One region of the Lysinibacillus sp. FSL P4-0201 genome, then DNA from elsewhere that is predicted to be linked to it. Evidence: riboswitches for the same ligand, from Rfam matches in the RefSeq annotation. Region 1 holds a riboswitch; each other region holds the start of a gene.
The links. Region 1 has a riboswitch for S-adenosylmethionine ahead of metK (methionine adenosyltransferase). Riboswitches for the same ligand answer to the same signal wherever they lie in the genome.
Positions count from the first base shown of each region.

Region 2: it holds a riboswitch for S-adenosylmethionine, as region 1 does, so the genes downstream of both, MKY76_RS02705 (MetQ/NlpA family ABC transporter substrate-binding protein) here and metK (methionine adenosyltransferase) in region 1, are expected to answer to the same signal.
Region 3: it holds a riboswitch for S-adenosylmethionine, as region 1 does, so the genes downstream of both, MKY76_RS18390 (methionine ABC transporter ATP-binding protein) here and metK (methionine adenosyltransferase) in region 1, are expected to answer to the same signal.

Region 1 is NZ_CP151995.1:3,516,668-3,520,951, reverse strand. It holds gene pckA (phosphoenolpyruvate carboxykinase (ATP)) at 1-1,502, opposite strand, end outside; SAM riboswitch class I at 1,892-2,010, shown strand; gene metK (methionine adenosyltransferase) at 2,269-3,465, shown strand; gene MKY76_RS17540 (gamma carbonic anhydrase family protein) at 3,645-4,157, opposite strand.
Region 2 is NZ_CP151995.1:547,111-551,394, forward strand. It holds gene MKY76_RS02700 (ATP-binding cassette domain-containing protein) at 1-527, opposite strand, end outside; gene MKY76_RS02705 (MetQ/NlpA family ABC transporter substrate-binding protein) at 635-1,465, opposite strand; SAM riboswitch class I at 1,554-1,658, opposite strand; gene MKY76_RS02710 (PPC domain-containing DNA-binding protein) at 1,781-2,284, shown strand; gene MKY76_RS02715 (pyridoxal phosphate-dependent aminotransferase) at 2,327-3,496, opposite strand; gene MKY76_RS02720 (carbon-nitrogen family hydrolase) at 3,593-4,284, shown strand, end outside.
Region 3 is NZ_CP151995.1:3,654,942-3,659,225, forward strand. It holds gene MKY76_RS18380 (MetQ/NlpA family ABC transporter substrate-binding protein) at 1-724, opposite strand, end outside; gene MKY76_RS18385 (methionine ABC transporter permease) at 793-1,461, opposite strand; gene MKY76_RS18390 (methionine ABC transporter ATP-binding protein) at 1,451-2,479, opposite strand; SAM riboswitch class I at 2,562-2,665, opposite strand; gene MKY76_RS18395 (thioredoxin family protein) at 2,722-3,033, opposite strand; gene MKY76_RS18400 (hypothetical protein) at 3,048-3,389, opposite strand; gene gcvH (glycine cleavage system protein GcvH) at 3,481-3,861, opposite strand; gene MKY76_RS18410 (arsenate reductase family protein) at 3,943-4,284, opposite strand, start outside.

The DNA of each region.
Region 1 (4,284 bases):
TCAGCAGCTTTTGCATCGTATGCAGCTTTATCTGCCCATGCTTCACGAGGGTTTAATACTTCTGAAGGTACACCTTCAACCGCTGTTGGAATGTGTAAACCAAACACAGCATCTTGTGTCGTTTCAACATCTGCTAATTTACCATCGATTGCTGCACGAACCATTGTACGTGTGTAAGAAAGTTTCATACGGCTACCTGTGCCATATTCGCCACCAGTCCAACCAGTGTTTACTAAGTATACCTGTGCACCGTGCTCGTCAATTTTTTGTCCTAACATTTCTGCGTATACTGTTGCAGGAAGTGGAAGGAATGGAGACCCGAAGCAAGTAGAGAATACTGGTTCTGGCTCAGTCACACCACGTTCAGTTCCAGCAAGTTTAGAAGTAAACCCGCTTAGGAAGTGATACATCGCTTGTTCTTTTGTTAATTTACTGATTGGAGGTAACACGCCAAATGCATCAGCTGTTAGGAAGATGATTGTTTTTGGATGACCTGCAACAGAAGGATCAACGATATTTTCAATGTATTGGATTGGATAAGCTACACGTGTATTTTCTGTTAGTGAACCATCATCATAGTCACAAATACGAGTTTCTGGATCAACAGCTACGTTTTCTAATACAGAGCCGAAGCGGATTGCATTGTAGATTTCTGGTTCTTTTTCAGCAGAAAGGTTGATTGTTTTTGCATAGCAACCACCCTCAATGTTGAATACACCATTATCAGACCAACCGTGTTCATCGTCACCGATTAGCTTACGATCAGGATCAGCTGATAACGTCGTTTTACCAGTACCAGATAGACCGAAGAATAACGCTACATCGCCAGCTTCACCAACGTTTGCTGAGCAGTGCATTGAAAGAATACCTTGTTGTGGTAATAAGTAGTTCATGATACCAAAGATAGATTTTTTCATTTCACCAGCATATTCTGTACCACCAATTAAAATAATTTTCTTTTCAAGTGATACGATGATGAATGTTTCAGAAGCAGTACCATCAACCGCAGGATCTGCTTTAAAGTTAGGAGCTGAGATGACAGTGAAGTCGGCAACATGAGAAGCTAATTCATCTGCTGTTGGACGGATAAATAATTGATGAGCAAAAAGATTGTGCCATGCGTATTCATTGATAACTTGAATGCTTAATTGTGAGTCTTTGTCAGCACCTGCAAAGCCTTTGAATACGAATAACTCGTCACGTTCTTTTAAATATTTTATTACTTTTACATATAGGTTATCGAACACTTCAGAAGAAATCGGTTGGTTGACTTTACCCCAGTCAATTTGATCTTTTGTGCTTTCTTCTTCTACCGTATATTTATCTTTAGGTGAACGACCAGTGTATTTGCCAGTTTCTGCACGAACTGCGCCATCTACTGTTAACATTGCTTCACCACGAGATGTAGCTTTTTCTGCTAATTGTGGTACTGAAAGTTGAACATTAATGTTACCGCCGTTTAATAATTCCTTCAGTTCGTTTGCAATTTCTACTGAATTCATCGATTAAATACCATCCTTTTTTATAGTATTCCCTTGATTTAGAGGGATTTTTTCTTAATTTCAAAAATAGTATAACACAATTGCTTAAATAATCTATACTAATTAAGAAATTATTTTAGAGTTTTTACCACTTTTCAATAAACTGACAAAAAATAATGTTTTTCGAGTAGAATACCATCAATCCTACTGTAATTAGGCACGAAAATTGAGCCACACATATGTTACCACAAGTAGCTAGGTATGTTGTAGGGATTAATTTGCTTCTATTTACATCATCATCCAAGTATGAAAAGTTTTTGTGTAATAAGTTCTTTCCTTTCTATACAGTAATACATAAGAAAATATTTGACAATGTTCGACCTTTTCAGTAACATGAGATTGAACGGATACTCTTATCCCGAGCTGGTGGAGGGTCAGGCCCTGTGAAACCCGGCAACCTGCATGAACTATTTCACGACATGCGTTGGTGCCAACCTGATGCAAGGGAACATCCCTTGAACGATAAGAGTGAAAGGTTACGCAGTCATTATTCCTTTCCTCATGTAAAGTAACGTGAGAAAAGGATTTTTTTATTGTTAAAAATCAATATAAAGGTAAGTATATGTAGTTCTTTCCTTATTATAATGACGGATCTTTCGAAATCCTCGTGTTAAAAGCAGCAGTAACGGCTTGAGAGTTCAATCCTTAGGAGCGGACTTGACATGGGTAATGAGTACCGTATTCATACACAACTACTTATTGTAAGAGTATTTAGGAGGAAAACCAAATGACAAACCGTCGACTGTTTACATCAGAGAGTGTAACAGAAGGACATCCAGATAAGATTTGTGACCAAATCTCGGATGCCATTTTAGATGCTATTTTAGCAGAAGATCCAAATGCACGTGTAGCGTGTGAAACAACTGTAACAACAGGATTAGTATTAGTAGCAGGAGAAATTACTACTTCTACTTATGTGGATATTAAAGGTATTGTTCGTGACACTGTAGCTGAAATTGGCTATACACGAGGTAAATATGGCTTTGATGCTGAGAACTTAGCGGTGCTTGTGGCAATTGGTGAACAATCACCTGATATTGCTCAAGGTGTTGATCAGGCATTAGAGGCACGTGAAGGCTCTATGACAGATGCTGATATAGAAGCAATTGGTGCTGGTGACCAAGGCTTAATGTTTGGCTATGCATGTAATGAAACACCAGAGCTAATGCCATTACCAATTAGCTTGGCTCACAAATTAGCACGCCGTTTAACAGAAGTACGTAAATCAGGTGAACTTGCCTATTTACGTCCTGATGGTAAAACGCAAGTAACGATTGAATATGATGACAATAATGTACCGGTTCGCGTGGATACAATTGTTATTTCAACACAGCATGATGAAGAAGCAACACTTGAACAAATTCAAGCAGATTTAAAAGAATTTGTTATTGCACCAGTTGTACCGAGTGAATTATTAGATGCTAATACGAAATACTTCATCAATCCAACTGGCCGTTTTGTAATTGGTGGGCCAAAAGGTGATGCTGGATTAACAGGACGTAAAATCATTGTTGATACATACGGTGGTTATGCACGTCACGGTGGTGGTGCCTTCTCAGGTAAGGATGCTACCAAGGTAGACCGTTCGGCGGCATATGCAGCACGTTATGTAGCGAAAAACATCGTAGCAGCTGGCTTAGCAGAGCGTGCTGAAGTGCAACTTGCCTATGCGATTGGCGTTGCTCAGCCTGTTTCCATTGCTGTCGATACATTTGGCACAGGTAGAGTGAAAGAAAGCGAGATCGTTGAATGGGTACGCGAGCTATTCGATTTACGCCCAGCAGGTATCATTAAAATGCTTGATCTTCGTCGTCCAATTTATAAACAAACTGCTGCGTATGGACATTTTGGTCGTACAGATTTAAATGTACCATGGGAGCAAATTGATAAAGCAGACGCGCTACGAGAAAAAGCACGTTTATAAACTATTGAACTAAAGTAATGAAGTCATTAGAAAATTATTCTGATGTATTAATAAGCAAAGGGGCAACATTGCTCCTTTTGTTTTTTTTACAAAAATACCTCGCTAGGATTCGTGAACATATTCGGTACACGAAAACGCGAGGGATTTTTTCGTTAGTATTGATTTTTTGTGTAGGTTATTTATTTCTGAAGTGATTTATAATATTGACCTTTTTCTGCGTATTCTCGTACGATGCGTTCCATATCCTCTTTATCTTCAGCATTTAATTCTCGGACAACTTTTGCTGGACGACCTAATGCTAAACTATTTGGAGGAATGACTTTACCAGGAGGTACTAGGCTTCCAGCTCCAATAAATGCACCTTCTCCAATCTCAGCTCCGTCTAAAATAATGGATCCCATACCAATTAAGGCATTTTTGCGAATTGTACAACTATGTAAAGTGACTTGGTGTCCAACTGTTACCTCATCTTCAATAATGAGCGGATATTTTGGGCTTTGGTGTAAGCAGCAAAGATCCTGGATACTGACACGTTTACCAATAATCGTTGGGGAAACATCACCACGAATAACCGTATTAAACCAAATAGTTGTTTCGGCGCCAATTATTACGTCGCCCGTAACAGTTGCGTAATCAGCAATGAAAACAGACGGATCGATCTTTGGCGTTTTATCTTTAAATGGATAAATCATGAAAATCGCCTCTTTTCTTTCTATAATGTAGTATTATCGTATCAAATACGCAACTTTATGGAAATATAAAATTAAAATGTGCTATTTATTTCGATATAATCAAAGTGTAATCATTTTTTAGGAGGAC
Region 2 (4,284 bases), 1.7 Mb from region 1:
GTTGTCTCAGGATCAAGTGCACTTGTTGCTTCGTCACTAAGTAAAATCTCTGGTTCCTGTGCTAAGGCACGTGCAATAGCCACACGCTGTTTTTGACCACCTGAAAGTTGATTTGGGTAACTATCTAGTTTATCTGTTAAACCGACAATTTCAGCATACTTAGCTACTCGGTTTTTTACTTCCGCCTCTTTATAGCCTAGTAGCTTTAAGGGAACTGCAATATTATTGTAAACTGTTGCTGTTTTTAAGAGATTAAAGTGCTGGAAGATCATCCCGATTTTTTGGCGTGTTTGACGTAATTCGTGAAGAGAAAGGGTCGTAATGTCTACATTGTCTATCACTACTTTTCCTGCTGTAGGACGTTCTAGTAGATTAACGCAACGAATGAGTGTACTTTTACCAGCACCACTATAGCCGATTACACCATGAATTTGTCCCCTTTTTACGTGAAGGTTGATGCCATCCACAGCTTTTATGATGCCTTTTTTCGATTTAAATTCTTTTGAGATATTTTGTAATTGAATCATGCGATTGTTTGCTCCTTTCTCAACCTTCTAAAAAGCAAGAATCTGCTCGTCTTCCCATTGGGGAATTTCAGCAGATTCTTCGGCTTTATAGAAGCTTTCTGAACATATTACCAGCTAGGGATTACAGAACCTTTGAATTCCTCTTCGATGAATTGACGCACTTCGTCAGATTGGTAAGCCTCAACGAACTTTTTAATTGTTGGATCATTTTCATTTTCAGCACGTACAACAATATAGTTCACGTATGGAGAATCAGTAGATTCCAATAAAATAGAGTCATCTTTAGGGTTAATGCCAGCCTCTAGTGCAAAGTTTGTATTAATAGCTGCTACATCTACTTCACTAAGTTGTTTAGGAATTTGAGCTGCCTCTAATTCAATGAATTTTAAATTCTTTTTGTTTTCTTCTACATCACGGATCGAGGCTGTTAAGTCTGCACCCTCTTTTAACTTAATATAGCCAGCTTCCTGTAAAACAAAGAGGGCACGTGCTCCATTCGTTGGGTCATTTGGTAAGCCAAACGTTGCACCGTCAGGAATGTCATCAAAGGATTTATATTTTTCTGAGTAGATACCCATTGGATTTAAAATCGTCTTGCCCACTGGTACTAAATCTGTATCATGGTCTTTATTAAATGTATCTAGGAAAGGCTCGTGTTGATAGCTGTTCGCATCAAGATCACCTTCAGCTAAGGATGTATTAGGTAAAACATAGTCAGAAAATGATTTTAGTTCTACTTCTAGCCCATTTTCTTTTGCTACTTTAGCGGCTACTTCTGCAATTTCTTCGTGTGGACCAGAAGTGACGCCTACAACGATTTTCTTTTCATCAATTCCTTCAGCTTGGCTTTTACTATCTTCTTTAGAGCCACAGCCTGCTAAAGCTGCTACTAATGTTAAACTTGCTAAACCTACTAAAAATTTATTTTTCTTTTTCATGAAAATACCTCCAAGATTGTTTTTATCGGTTTTTTGAAAATAAAAAAACTCTCTTACAAATTAAGAGAGGCTCATGAAAAGATGTCCTCTCTTATCTATCAAACGAAGATCGTTTGCAGGATTTAGCACCTTCCTATAAAAAGGAGGTTGCCGAGCTTCATAGGGCCAGTCCCTCAGCTACTCTTGATAAGAGATTTATAATATTTTTTTGTAATTCCGATAGAACTAATATAATTTATAGGGTATAGTAAGTCAATAAATAATTTTTAAATTTTTTATATAATTATAATATTTCGACGCAAAAGAGGGATAACAATGTCTGTAAGAGTTAATTATGGTATAGGTTCATTTGGTAAGGTTATTAGTGCTCGTTTTCTAACGGGAACAGATATCATTGAAGGGATTGAAGCGCTTTGCGAAGAGAATAGCATAGAGTCAGCAACAATTGTAAGCTGTATTGGCAGCTTTCAAAAAAGCAGCTTTGTTTATTTAGTGCCAGATGCAACAGCTCAAATTCAAGTTCGTTTTAGTGATGTGATTGAAAAAGAGGGACCATTAGAATTTATTCAAGGTTCAGGTGTGGTGTGTAAGCGAGATGGTGGATATGAGACACATTTCCATGGTTCTATGAGCGATCAATGGGGTGTTGTATCAGGTGGGCATTTAATAAAAGGGGGCAACCCTGTTATTACTGCTGACATCGTGTTGGCAGAGGTACAAGGGATTCAACATATTCGAAAATGGGATGATGAAACAGGTCATGTTCAATTTTATCCATTAGAAAATGGTTTAGGGCAACCAAGGAAAATTGAAAAATAGTAATAATCCTGTAGCTAGGGATAGCTACAGGATACGGCGTCATTATCTTTTAAACAATTGTAATTGCTCGATTCTATGGATTGCTTCATGTAAGCGCTCCTCACTAACCAGCAATCCTACGCGTACATAGCCTTCACCATATTGACCGAAGCCATTACCTGCTGCTACAGCGATATCAGCTTTTTCGAGCAAAAGATCAGCAAACTGTTCACTTGTATAGCCTAGTGGTACAGGGAGCCATGCGAAGAAGGAGCCTTTTGGAGCCGTAACATGCCAGCCAATTCTTCGAGCTTCTTCAATGAGTACATTGCGGCGACGCTCATAAGTAGCTCGTAGTTCATCCGCACATTGTTGGGAAGCCGTCAGTGCTACTGCTGCGGCTTGTTGAATGGCAGGGAATTGACTACAAAACAGATGATCCTGAATTAGATTAATAGCAGCAATAATCTCGGCATTCCCTACAGCGAAGCCTATACGCCAGCCAGCCATATTATAGGTTTTCGATAATGTATACATTTCAACTCCTACTTCTTTTGCACCCTTTGCTTGAAGGAAGCTAACTGGTTTATTACCGTCAAATCCTATTGCCCCATAAGCAAAATCATGTGATACGATAATATTGTGCTCCTTCGCAAAGCGAATGGTCTCTTCAAAAAACGCAAGTGATGCTGTACCACCTGTAGGGTTGTTCGGGTAATTTAAGTAAAGAAGCTTTGCTTTTTCTTTCACTTCATCAGGTAATGCATGATAATCAGGTAAGAAATCATTTTCAGCAAAAAGGGGCATTACTTCAAAATTGACGTCTCCTAGTACAACACCTGATAGGTAATCTGGATAGCCAGGATCTGGTAAGAGCATCGTGTCACCAGGGTTTAACACAGCTAAAGGTAGCTCAACTAGACCAATTTTTGTTCCACCAAGAATCGCTACCTCTGTATCTGGATTTAGTTCTACCTGATATTCACGTAGATAAAAGTCCGCAGCAGCTTGGCGTAATTCAGCGAGACCTCTAAAAGGTGAATATTTGTGGTTTTGAGGATTTTCAGCTGCTTCCTGTAATGCTTGAATGATGTGAATAGGCGTTGGCTGATCGGGATTTCCTTGCCCAAGGTTAATGACATCACGCCCTTCTTCTAGAGCCAAGTTTACTTTTTGAACGAGTGCTGCAAAAAATTGAGTGGGTAGTTGCTGTAGTTTTTTAGAGAATTCCATGCATGATCACCTTTTTCAGAATATAATAATTATTATTGAAGAATATGAAGCAAATAGTATTACTTTTTCTGTTAATTGTCTAGAGGAGGAATAGAGATGAAAATCGGTTGTATTCAATTAAATGTTGGCTTTGGCAAAGTTGAAGAAAATTTTGAACGTGCCGAGGATAAGATTCGTGAAGCTGCAAAAAATAGGGCAGAAATCATAGTGTTACCTGAAATGTGGAATACAGGCTATGCTTTAGAGAAACTGCCTGAGCTAGCAGATATCAATGGTGAGCGGACAAAGACCTTTTTGGCTAAACTTGCTAAGGAACTTGATGTACATATTGTAGGGGGCTCTGTTTCAACAAAGAAAGGCGATAAATTTTATAATACGATGTATACCTTTGATCGTAATGGAGAACTTGTTGGGGAATATAGCAAGGCACATCTTTTCCGTTTAATGGACGAGCATCTTTACTTGGAAGCAGGGGATGAAATGAATCGTTTTGCTTTAGATGATATTGAAGCTGCTGGTGTCATTTGCTATGATATTCGCTTCCCAGAATGGTTACGTGCACATGCATTACAAGGAGCAAAGGTATTATTTGTACCAGCGCAGTGGCCAACTCCAAGGATTGACCATTGGAAAACGTTGCTACAGGCTCGTGCAATTGAAAATCAATGCTTTGTCATTGCAGTAAATCGTATTTCGAAAAAGGTAGAAAATTTTAATGGGCAGTCTATGATTATTCAGCCTTGGGGAGAAGTATTATGGGTAGGTGCTGAGGACGAGGAAGTAGCAGT
Region 3 (4,284 bases), 140 kb from region 1:
TGTTAACATATGGAGATTCTTTATCTTCAAGAGAAATAGCATCTTCAATTGGGTTTAAACCGTTATCGATGGCAAAGTTAGAATTGATAAGTACTGCATCGCCTTCATCATTTTCGTACATTTGTACAAGCATTTCTGGGGCAGTATTTGCATCGAATTTAAAGTTTTTAGGATTTTCTTCAATATCCTTTAATTCTGCTGCTGTTTTATCAATGCCTTCTTTTAATTTGATTAAGCCTTTAGCCTCTAGCAATGACAGCATACGACCATGGTCAGATACTGAATTAGAAAGTAAAATTGTCGCGCCTTCAGGCAGGTCTTCTAACGTTTTATATTTTTTAGAGTAAATACCGATTGGTTCAATATGAACGCCACCTGCATTAACGAAATCATAGCCATTGTCTTTAATTTGTAGCTCTAAGTAAGGAATGTGCTGGAAATAGTTTGCATCAATATCTTTTGACTCTAAATCTTGGTTTGGTAGAACATAATCTGTATACGTTTCAATTTCAAGGTCTATGCCTTCTTTAGCTAAGATCGGTTTTGCTTTTTCTAAAATAACTGCGTGCGGTGTATTAGAAGCACCTACTTTTAATGTTACGTTTTCTTTGCTATCTGTTTGATCGCCAGATGCTGATTTTTCATCTTCTTTTTTATCTGTACCGCAAGCTGCTAATGCTAGTACAAGTATTGATAAAAATAATCCTGCTAATAACTTTTTCATTTATGACACTCCCTTTTATTTGTTTAAAATATGTTAGCGGTAAAAACCGGAATAACCCCTTTTTCTTGCTAGCGTTTATCAATTTTCTCGGTAATTAAATCACCAATCCATTGAATAATAAATACGACTACTAAGATCAAAATAGTTGCCATTAATGTCACATCTTGGCGATTTCGCTGGAAGCCGTCTAAGAAAGCTAAGTTACCAAGACCACCTGCACCAATAATTCCTGCCATCGCTGTATATCCTACAAGAGCAACAGCCGTTACAGTGATACCAGAAATCAAAGCTGGTAATGATTCCGGAACCAATACCTTCCAAATAATCGTAGAAGTTTTTGCTCCCATTGAACGGGCTGCTTCAATCACACCTTTATCAATTTCACGTAACGCAATTAATACCATACGAGCATAAAACGGTGCTGCACCGATAATTAAAGCAGGTAACGCCGCATTGGCACCGCGAATTGTACCTAGTAAAAACTTCGTAAATGGAATTAATAAAATAATTAATACGATAAATGGAATGGAACGGAAAATATTAACGAGTGATCCTGTTAAAAAGTTAACGATTTTATTTGCCCATAACTGATTGGGGCTAGTTAGAAATAGAACAATACCAATGACTAACCCAAGAATAAATGTCACAACCGTTGATATAGCTGTCATGTATAAAGTTTCATACGTAGCTTGCCACATATTTTCCCAGTCTACATTCGGAAAGAGATTAGTTAGCATTTTCAATCACCTCCGTCTGTACTTCCACTGTATTTAAATAACGAAGGGCTTCAGTGACGTTTGTCTGAGAGCCATCAATTTGCACAATCAATGTACCATATGCACCATTTTTTGTTTGCGAAATATTTCCGTGAACAATACTTACTTCTACATCAAATTGTTTCACAAGATGTGAGATGACAGGCTGTTCTGTTTTTTCACCAACAAAAATCAATTTGACAAGTTGTCCAGTTGGATAGTTTGTTTTAATTTGTGCTACCGTATCCTGTGTTTCCTTAGTGTCTGTAATTTGAGATACAAATTTCTTAGTAATAGCCGCCTGTGGGGCTTGGAAGACTTGTAATACCTCACCACGTTCCACAATTTCGCCTGCCTCCATCACCGCTACACGATGACAAATTTTGCGGATGACATGCATTTCGTGGGTAATCAGGACGATTGTTAAGCCTAAGCGTTCATTTATATCTACGAGTAAATCAAGAATGGCATCCGTTGTTTCAGGGTCGAGTGCGGATGTCGCCTCATCACATAGTAAAACCTCTGGATTATTCGCTAATGCACGTGCAATTCCTACACGCTGCTTTTGTCCCCCGGAAAGCTGGGATGGATATGCCTTATCGCGCCCTTCTAAGCCTACAAGGGCAATTAATTCCTTCACACGCGCTTCACGTTGAGCCTTTGGGAAGCCTGCGATTTCTAAAGGGAATGCAATATTTTCGGCAACTGTTCTTGACCAAAGTAAATTAAAATGCTGGAAAATCATACTTACCTTTTGTCTAGCTGCTCTAAGCTTTTGCCCTTTTATCGATGAAAATTCTTGATTGTTCACCGTTACTGTTCCTGCTGTCGGTTTCTCTAAACCGTTTAATAAACGAATCATGGTACTTTTACCAGCACCACTATAGCCGATAATGCCAAAAATTTCACCTTTATTAATAGTAAGGTTGACGTCTTTGACTGCCGTTAATTCGCCATTTGCTGTTTTGTATTTCTTTGTAATATTTTGAAGCTGGATCATAGCGAATACTCCTTTTCTCATATAGAAAACCCCTTCACTCACAGACAAGTAGAAGGGGTCACGTATGATACGTTAAACCGTTCTCTCATCTTTCAAAGAAAAATCTTTGGGTGATTTGGCACCTTTTCACATTGTGATGGTTGCCGGGCTTCATAGGGCACTTCCCTCCGCCACTCTTCATAAGAGTTCGATATATTTAATGTTTTAGTAATATATTTGATACTTTACCACGCTAGTAAAGTTCAGTCAATTGATTTTTTTAACAATTCATATAAAAATGGTACGGATTGAAAAGCATAAATCTTTTCTGTCACTTTTCCGCCATCACTGATGAGTAGACATGGAACACTTTCAATTTGATGCTCATAAGCAATGTGTTCCAAAAAGTTGATATTTGCTTTACCAATTTGTAGCTGTGGCAGTAATTGCTCAATAATGGACATCATTTTAGATGCCACTGCACACGTTCCACACATCGGTGTATATAAATAAAATGCAGTTTTCTCTCCCGACTGTTTAGCCGCTTCCCACTGCTCTATTGACCATTCTTCCATTTACTCACGCAACCTTACAAAATATATTCATTATGGATTGAAAAATGTGCACGCAGTAAGATCATTGCTAGCACTTTTCTTGGTGTTGTTTCTACTTCCTTGTATGTTGGCATTGTGCGCAGATGCTCAGCCTCTGGATAATGTCTGTCCATTAATGCACGTAGCTTATCACCAGAAGTATCTGCATCAAAAAAAGTAAATAGCTCACAGCCCTCATAGGGATCCAGTAGTTCTTCTAATTGATGCACACCAATTGTACCATTCGTACATAGTATTGTAACATTCTCATTCAAAATAGGCTCAATTTGTAGCTTATCTGAGCGCCCTTCTACTATCAAGCATTTTCCCTCGAACATTACGCCACCTCCATTTAGAGATCCCCACTTATAAGTCATTATATAACAAAAAACGCCGGTAGTTTCCGACGTTTTTCGATTATGGCTTGTCTTATTCAGCGATCATTTCTTCGTATTGCTCTGCTGTCATTAGTTTCTCAACTTCTGATGCGTCAGCAGGCTCAACAACGATCATCCATGCTTTTTCATATGGTGATTCATTAACGAATTCTGGGCTATCTTCTAAATCTGCATTTACTTCAACTACAGTACCTGAGATTGGTGCATATAATTCAGAAACAGTTTTTACTGATTCTACGCTACCGAATGGATCATCTGTTTTGATTTCGTCGCCAACTTGTGGAAGCTCAACGAATACGATATCTCCTAATTCAGATTGTGCGAAGTGAGTAATACCAATACGTACTTTTCCATCTTCTACTTTTACCCATTCATGTTCTTCAGAGTATCGTAAGTCTTTAGGTGTGCTCATGCAAAAAACCCCTCCATAAATATGTAATATATTCACTTTCAGTGTGCCATACTTCTCCTATAAATACAAGGTTTAATACGGTTATTTCCAAGCTTGCTCAAAATCTACTTCTTTAAAACCTAAAGTAACTTTTTTTCCATCTGTCACGATGGGACGTTTAATTAACATGCCATCTGAAGCAAGTAGCTCAAGCTGCTCATCCTCCGTCATTTCTGCTAACTTGTCCTTTAAACCAAGCTCACGATATTTCATGCCTGAGGTATTAAAAAATTTTTTCAAAGGCTGTCCACTAGCTTGCCAAATAGCTGTTAATTCTTCTTTAGTGGGAGGTTGCTCTGCGATATGTACCTCTTCATAGGAAACCTCATGCTCATTTAACCACTTCTGTGCCTTTTTACATGTTGTACATTTCGGATAATGGAA